DNA from 2 places in the Shewanella sp. 10B genome. Region 1 is predicted to be linked to the other one. Evidence: riboswitches for the same ligand, from Rfam matches in the RefSeq annotation. Region 1 holds a riboswitch; the other holds the start of a gene.
The links. Region 1 has a riboswitch for lysine ahead of M0415_RS18585 (Na+/H+ antiporter NhaC family protein). Riboswitches for the same ligand answer to the same signal wherever they lie in the genome.
Positions count from the first base shown of each region.

Region 2: another riboswitch for lysine. It lies ahead of lysC (lysine-sensitive aspartokinase 3); the one in region 1 lies ahead of M0415_RS18585 (Na+/H+ antiporter NhaC family protein).

Region 1 covers NZ_JAMDJO010000008.1:18,464-22,895, forward strand. Annotated here, with positions in the region: gene M0415_RS18580 (M3 family metallopeptidase) at 1-1,309, shown strand, start outside; gene M0415_RS18585 (Na+/H+ antiporter NhaC family protein) at 1,425-2,993, opposite strand; lysine riboswitch at 3,073-3,269, opposite strand; gene M0415_RS18590 (electron transfer flavoprotein subunit alpha/FixB family protein) at 3,365-4,291, opposite strand; gene M0415_RS18595 (electron transfer flavoprotein subunit beta/FixA family protein) at 4,292-4,432, opposite strand, start outside.
Region 2 covers NZ_JAMDJO010000002.1:748,824-753,255, reverse strand. Annotated here, with positions in the region: gene arcA (two-component system response regulator ArcA) at 144-860, opposite strand; gene M0415_RS10905 (DUF3293 domain-containing protein) at 1,447-1,881, shown strand; lysine riboswitch at 2,122-2,296, shown strand; gene lysC (lysine-sensitive aspartokinase 3) at 2,440-3,795, shown strand; gene M0415_RS10895 (succinylglutamate desuccinylase/aspartoacylase family protein) at 3,797-4,432, shown strand, end outside.

The DNA.
Region 1 (4,432 bases):
AAACCGTGGCTTAACGGGTGAAAACGAAACCGCATCTTTAGTGTCTCGCTTAGCGCAGTTACGTGCCGAGCGCGCTGCCCTCTTAGGTTATGAAAACTGGGCCAGCTACCGCCTCGCACCACAAATGGCAAAAACGCCTGAAGCGGTATACAGCATGTTTGGTTCAATGGTGCCAGCCGTCGTCGCCAATACCGAAAAAGAAGCGGCCGATATCCAAGCGATGATCGACAAGACTGGCGGCAAGTTTGAACTCGCGCCATGGGATTGGGAATTCTACGCAGAGAAGGTTCGCCAAGAGAAATACGCCCTCGATGCCAATAGCATTCGCCCTTATTTCGAATTTAACCGCGTACTCGAAGACGGCGTGTTCTACACCCTCAAAGAACTCTATGGTGTCACCTTAAAGCCGCGCCCAGATTTACCCGTGTACCACCCGGATGTGAAAGCCTACGAAATGTTTGATGCCGATGGTTCAAGCATGGCGATTTTCTATGCCGACTACTTTGCCCGTGAAGGCAAACGCGGCGGCGCATGGATGAGCTCGTTCGTGGGTCAATCCTTCCTCGAAGGCACTAAGCCTGTCGTGGTCAACGTGATGAACATTAAGAAGGCGCCAGAGGGACAACCGACCTTCGTCAGCTACAACGAAGTGACCACTATGTTCCACGAAATGGGCCATGGTACCCACGGTATGTTCTCTAAGGTGACTTACCCAAGCTTGGCGGGTACTTCTGTCTCCCGTGACTTTGTGGAATTCCCATCAACATTCGAAGAAGACTGGGCAGCCCATCCTAAAGTGTTAGCCAACTACGCCAAACACTACGAAACAGGTAAGCCAATTCCAGATGATTTGCTGCAAAAACTGCTCAAATCCGGCAGCTTTAACCAAGGCTTCGATACCTTAGAGTATATGGCTGCGGCGCTCGTCGACATGGAATGGCACTCATTAAGCCCAGATGCCCCACTGCAAGATGTAGCGACATTTGAAGCCAATGCGCTGAAAAAACACGGCTTAAATATCACCGCCGTGCCACCACGTTATAAGTCAACTTACTTTGCCCACGCCTTCCCGGGTGGTTACTCAGCAAGTTACTACGCTTACATGTGGAGTGAGATTTTAGCGGCAGATGCCTACGCTTACGTGCAAACTCAAGGTGGCTTAAACCGTGAAATCGGCATGAAATACCGCAAGACGATTCGCGAAGTGGGCAACAGCATTGCACCAATGGAAGCTTACAAAAACTTCCGTGGTCAAGAGCCTACCACCGAAGGGTTATTGAACCGCCGTGGACTCAACACCGCCCTGTAATTTGGGATGTGTGATAGATAAAAAATCAGCCAGCATAATGCTGGCTGATTTGTTTTGAATGTTAAGTAAATTCACAATGAAGACTCGCGAATAAACCGCTTTGCTGAAGTCAGGCTTATTTCGCGTTGCTTTGGGATTTGAGTCGTAACCACACAATGCTTAAGACAAACAGCACGCCACAGGTCAACAGTCCCGCATTCACCGATTCTGTAAAACCAAGCACCACATAACCTACCATGCTGATCAGCGCCACTATCACAGCGTAAGGCAACTGAGTCACAACATGGTCGATATGGTGACAGCTCGCGCCTGTTGACGACAAAATCGTGGTATCCGAAATCGGTGAGCAGTGATCACCAAATACCGCGCCCGCCAAAACCGAAGCTAGCATAGGTAACATCATGGCTGTATGGCTGCCCATCGCCATATCGGCGGCAATCGGTAGCATAATGCCGAACGTGCCCCAACTAGTGCCGGTAGAAAACGCCGTTAGACCCGCTAACACAAACATCAACGCAGGTAAGAAGGCAAAGGGAATGTTGCCTGTGGCGAGGCTTGCCATAAACTTACCGGTTTCAAGCTGGCCAATCACGCCGGCAATAGTCCATGCAAATAACAGGATGTAAATCGCAGGCAGCATAGAGCGAGCGCCCTGCACCACGCCTTTGACGACCATCGACTTTTCAACGCCTTGTACTAGGTTAAGTACCAGCGCAACCGCTAAACCAATCAGGGCACCAAAGAACAGTGATGAGCTAACATCGGTTTTTTCAAAAGCTGAAATAATATTAAATTCAATACCTTCTTTCGCTAATACCTGGGCACCGCTGTCGATCATAAAATACAGGGTCGCAAATACCAGCACGGTAATAGGTAAGAATAAACCAAGGATCTTACCCGTTTCGGCTTCGGGTAAATCGGCATTCGCTCCGGGCGGTAATCCTTTATTCTCATCATATAAATTACCGCGCTGAGCATTTAATTCATGCTCACGCATAGGGCCAATATCTAAGCCCATAAATGCAACGCAAAGTAATAGTAATAAAGAGAAAATAGCGTAGAAATTCATAGGGATCATTTGAATAAACACACTCAAATGACCAGAATCAGCAAAACCGTGGGCGGTTAATATGCCGCCGATCAGCGCAATAATATAAGCGCCCCAACTGGATACCGGCGAAATAACACAAACCGGCGCCGCCGTTGAATCTAATAAATAGGCTAACTTAGCGCGGGAAATATAATAACGGTCGGTAACAGGCCTTGCGACAGAACCAACGACTAAGCTATTGAAATAATCGTCAATAAAGACAACACAGCCTAAAAACATGGTCAGTAATTTGGCATCTCGTTTATTGCGAATATGCAGGCGCGCCCAATCGGCAAATGCCCTTGCACTACCACTAACGGTAATTAATGCCGTGATCATCCCTAAGACAATTAAAAAGCCGAGAATGTATAAATTCCAAGAATTTACGCCATCTTCTGACCAAAAAAGTCCTTTTACACTGTTAAATAAAAACTCACCGCTGGCAACAGGTGAAAATTGATTGAGTAATAACACCCCAATCACAATACCTAAACCGAGGGAAAGGAGAACGCGGCGAGTGAAAATCGCCAACACAATTGCGACCACAGGCGGCAGCAGAGAAAGTGCCGAATCGGCGTAACTTACTACAGTCATTGATTATTTCTTCGTCAAAATACGAATGGAGGGCGACTGAACTGGTGGGAAAAGGCAATAGATACCCAAGATCACCTGTCCTATCAGTAGCGCTCCATAGTAACTATTCCTAATATCCGTATCAGAAAATACTATGGCAGTGTTGTACCTATTCGGCACAACCCCAGCAGTTGATCGTGATAAATCAAACCACTTCGGCACCAAATCCTTTCGTGAACGATCAACGGAATCACCCTACTGATCACTACTGATATTTGGCGCGCCTCTACTTCTAAGAACGCCCATGCACGGGCGTGAGGCACATAAAAACATAAGCGGCTAAGCAGTTGCCACCGCAAAGCCGCTTACTTTGACTTAGATCACGGATAAAATCAACCTAGAGTTGAAATCAACTCTGGAACGGCGTCGAACAGGTCGGCTTCGAGACCATAATCGGCCACTTGGAAGATTGGCGCTTCAGGATCTTTGTTGATTGCCACAATCACCTTGGCGTCTTTCATCCCAGCTAAATGCTGAATCGCACCCGAAATCCCCACTGCGATGTAGAGATTTGGTGCCACAATCTTACCGGTTTGACCCACTTGCAGATCGTTAGGCACAAAGCCTGCGTCAACCGCGGCGCGAGATGCCCCAACAGCGGCACCGAGTTTGTCCGCCAATTGCTCTAACATACCAAAGTTTTCACCGCTGCCCATACCACGGCCACCAGAAACGATAATACCCGCATTACCTAACTCTGGACGCGCAGAAACGGTCAATGATTGAGATACAAACTGAGTTTTGGCTTCAAACACTTTATCTAAGGTGGTAACTGTAGCACTGTTGCCCTGCGCCGCCGCATCGAAGGCACTGGCACGGACTGTCATCACTTTAATCGCGTCATGGCTCTGTACTGTCGCTAAAGCGTTACCTGCGTAAATCGGGCGAACAAAGGTGTTGCTGCTCACTACGCCAATCACTTCAGAAATTTGCGCAACGTCTAACAAGGCGGCCACACGCGGTAGCGTATCTTTGCCAGCGCTCGATGCTGCAGCGAGGATATGGCTGTAGTTTAGTGCTAAGTCCACCAGCAATTTAGCTACGTTTTCGGCTAAATGCGCCTCATAGGCACTGTTATCGGCGACCAATACTTGAGCGACGCCTTGTAGGGCTTGCGCAGCTTGCGCCACGGCGCCACATTGGTGGCCAACCACCAATACATGCACATCATCACCAATCGCACGCGCGGCGGTGACAACCTTTGCGGTATCCAGTTTCAGTGCCGCATTATCGTGTTCTGCTAATACTAAAATGGCCATTTAGATCACCTTCGCTTCATTCTTTAACTTTTCAACCAGCTCAGCTACCGACGCAACCATGATGCCCGCCTTACGTTCGGCAGGTGGCGTCACCTTCACCACAGTTTGATGGGCTTTTAGCGTCACCCCTAAATCCGCAAC
Region 2 (4,432 bases), on a different contig from region 1:
ATGGCTGTTTAAGTGTGGCTATTCAAGTTTAGTTACTCAAGTTTGGCGGAGTGATAAAGCGGGGCAGAGGATTGGCCATATTACAGAGATAAAAAAACCAGATCCGAGGATCTGGTTTTTATTATTCAAACGGACTTAGAAGATTAGTCTTCTAAGTTACCGCAGAAACGGTAGCCTTCACCGTGGATAGTCGCGATGATTTCTGGCGTATCTGGCAAGCTTTCGAAGTGCTTACGGATACGACGGATAGTCACGTCAACAGTACGGTCGTGTGGCTTTAACTCACGGCCAGTCATCTTCATCAGTAGATCGGCACGAGTTAAGATTTTGCCTGGGTTTTCAACAAAGTGCAGCATAGCGCGGAATTCGCTACGTGGCAGTTTGTAAGATTCACCCTGTGGGCTCACCAGAGAACGACTATTGATCTCTAGGCTCCAATCGTTGAAACGGTAGTATTCGACAGAGCTCTTTTCTTCGACTTCGTTACCAGCGCTATTCACACGAGTCAGAAGGTTGCGAGCACGAATCGTCAATTCACGTGGGTTGAACGGCTTGGTAATATAATCGTCCGCGCCAATTTCAAGTCCAAGGATTTTGTCGACTTCGTTGTCACGGCCTGTCAGGAAGATCAGACCGATGTTGTTGATTTCACGTAATTCACGTGCCAACAACAGACCGTTTTTACCTGGTAGGTTAATGTCCATAACCACTAGGTTAATTTTGTTTTCCTGCATAGCCTTATGCATTTCTGCGCCATCATTGGCCTCAGTTACCACATACCCTTCTGCCTCGAAAATACTTCTCAGCGTGTTACGGGTAACGGCTTCATCTTCAACGATCAGAATGTGCGGATTTTGCATATTAATTACCTAAATTTTAACCAATTTTATTCTAACCATAAGGACCGCTTACATCGGATCCTTATATTCATAAAATGTTGATACTTCCTCTAACTGCTCTGTGCTTCAAAGGAAAGATCTTTACGGCGACACATCAGGATGTATATAAAGTGCACGTTTAAAGTGTAATACGATAAAACGTAACCAGTATCAACTTCGATAAGCAATAGTTATAAATAGTTCCTTAACTATTGTTTTTTTTAAAATGTTTAAATGATAACTCAAATGTAGAACACATTTTAAAAGATGTCTGGCCAGATTAGGGTGATTTCGCAGAGGAATCTAACAAACCCTTGTCAAGATTAAGCAAACTTAATGTTATCTGCTTAACTAGCCAATGGCGTCATTGTACTCGTTTTAGGCATTTGTTAACAAATGAAATGTTAACAAATTTCTGGTTGAGGCCCTGATTTACCATGATATTTACTTTAGTCATTGATTAGTATAACTAATGTATTTTTGATTCTTGTGAGCCAGTTCACGCCTCTTTGGATTTTTGAGGCGCTCTGCTACACTAACCCGGGTTCATTTTTCGACTAGACTACCAATGGACAACATGACTCAAGATTTGTGGCAGCATTACCAGAAGCCGTTGTTTTTGCTTACTCAAGCATTATCCTGTGATTTTTCCTTTGCTGTAATTACCGCCCATAATCCCGCTTCAACCCTCCTCAGTCCCAGCCAAAACCGTTTACTCGACCGCCAACTTCTCCGTGACATTGAATTAATCGGCAGCCCCTATCGTGCAATGGTGGGCGCATCGCCAGATTTATCCCATATGGAAAAGAGCTGGGCGGTGTTTGTTGATAGAAGCATGGCGCTGCAGCTAGGGAAAAAGTTTAATCAATATGCCATCTACATGGTGGAAAAGGGTGAGGTGAGTTTAGTGCCTTGTACCATCACCGGGCATGATGAAGTGTGTTTAGGCCTGTTTAATGATCATGTGCGTTTGGTTTACGAACTGCCAGATCTAGCGACCTAACCCGCGCGTTTTTAACTATTTTTCTTATCCGGCTTTGCCTGTAAAGGGCAAGGCTAGGTCACTTCTTTTTTAATCCTTTTAATGTCTGTTCGATACCTCGCCGCCATTTTTTGCTTTGGCTTTACCGCTAAATTGCTCATTGTTTTTAAAAGCGTTTATTGAATTTGTTTATGCGATGTGAAATTAGCATTGACTTCATTAGGGGTTTATTGCTACTTTTTTCGTCCCTTTCCGGCGGAAAGGAACAGAAGAGGAGCGTTAACTAGGTAGTCAGTCAGAGGAGCACAAACTCCAGCGATGATTGATGAGGGAGATTAACGCCGAGGCATAGATGTGGTTGCTGCATGTTTATGTCGGTCGCTTAGGCTGAATCCTAACGATTGTCACCTGTAATTGGTGGAGAGCTTCTGGTGACGATTGCTGTTTCCCTTCTATTGGGGTGCGTATCATTGAGCACCAGGCTCTTCGAACGAAGTTGGTTCGGAGCGTAATCATGTTAGTTAATCAAGATCTTATCCTAGTTTGTGCCGTGTCTTCTGCTTCTGCGGAGGTACGATAATGTCTCTTGTTGTCGCAAAATTTGGTGGTACCTCAGTTGCAGATTACGGTGCAATGAATCGTTGCGCCGATATCGTACTGGGCAATCCCGATTGCCGTTTAGTAGTGGTTAGTGCCTCCAGTGGCGTGACTAACCTTTTGGTTGAGCTCACCCAAGAGTCGATGAACGACGATGGTCGTTTACAGCGCTTAAAGCAAATTGCGCAAATTCAATACGCTATCTTAGATAAACTGGGTCGTCCCAACGATGTAGCCGCGGCATTGGATAAGCTGTTAAGCCGTATGGCGGTATTGAGCGAAGCGCTGGCCTCCCAGCGCAGCAAGGCCACCATGGATGAGTTATTGTCCCTTGGCGAGCAGTGTTCGTCGGCATTATTTGCGGCGGTATTACGGGAAAAAGGCGCTAACTCGAGTGCCTTCGATGTGCGCCGTGTGCTGCGCACCGACAGTCATTTTGGCCGCGCCGAACCACAGGTTGAGCAAATTGCGCTTCTCTCGTCTGAGCATTTACTGCCGCTGTTATCTGAACAAGTGATTGTGACTCAAGGCTTTATTGGTTCTGATGAGGCGGGACAAACCACCACGCTTGGCCGTGGCGGTAGTGATTATTCTGCGGCACTGTTAGCCGAAGCCTTAAAAGCCTCCGCGGTTGAGATTTGGACCGATGTGGCCGGGATTTACACGACCGATCCTCGCCTTGCGCCAAACGCCCATCCTATAGCCGAAATCAGTTTTAACGAAGCCGCCGAAATGGCGACTTTCGGTGCTAAAGTGCTGCACCCAGCGACGATTCTGCCTGCGGTGCGCCAACAAATTCAAGTGTTTGTCGGCTCAAGTAAGGAGCCTGAAAAGGGCGGGACTTGGATCCGCCATCAGGTTGAAGATGCGCCCGTGTTTCGCGCGGTTGCGCTGCGCCGCGACCAAACGCTACTCAATTTACACAGTCTGCAAATGTTGCATGCACAGGGCTTCTTGGCTGAAACCTTTGCTACACTGGCAAGGCATAAAATCAGTGTGGATTTAATTACCACCTCCGAAGTTAACGTATCCCTGACCCTAGATAAAACTGGCTCTGATTCGAGCGGCCAGGGGCTATTGAGCGAAGCGCTGCTGCAGGAATTATCACAGCATTGCCGCGTGCGTGTTGAAGATGGTTTAGCACTGGTGGCGATTATCGGTAACCGCATTGCCACCACTGCGGGCATTTGCCGCCGGGTGTTTGAAGTGCTTGAGCCCCACAATGTGCGCATGATCTGCCAAGGCGCAAGCCCGCATAACTTGTGCGTATTGGTAGCCGAATCAGAAGCGGCGCAAGTGGTTAAAGCCCTGCACGAAAACCTGTTCGAAGGTGCGTAATATGCAACCGACTGCATCGTCTTTAACCATTGGGGAGCTTGCCGCAGGGCAAGCACTCACCCTGCCGATTTACCACTTTAAGCCAAGTGGCCAAGTCGCTGGCCCTAAAGTGTATATTCAGGCCAATGTCCACGGCGCTGAGGTGCAGGGCAATGCGGTGATTTTCCAATTGATGAAGCAGCTCGAACGCTGCGACATCTTAGGGGAAATCACCTTAGTGCCCTTAGCGAATCCGCTGGGGATAAATCAAAAGAGTGGAGAGTTTACGCTGGGGCGTTTTGACCCTATCACAGGGGCAAACTGGAACCGCGAGTACTTAAATCACTCGATTGATTTACCCGCTTGGTACCGTGAGCATGCTGAGCTGAGCGATAGCGCGCTTATCCAAGCTTACCGCAGCACTTTAGTCGAGGCGTGTCAGCAGCGTTTACGCAATGAGTGGGGCGTGACGACTGGTCACAGATTAGCGGTTAACCTGCAGGCCATGGCCCACGAGGCGGATATAGTATTGGATCTGCATACCGGGCCTAAATCCTGTAAACACTTGTATTGCCCTGAATATGACCTTACAGCGGCGCAGTATTTCTCGATTCCTTACACCTTAGTGATCCCCAATAGTTTTGGCGGGGCTATGGAT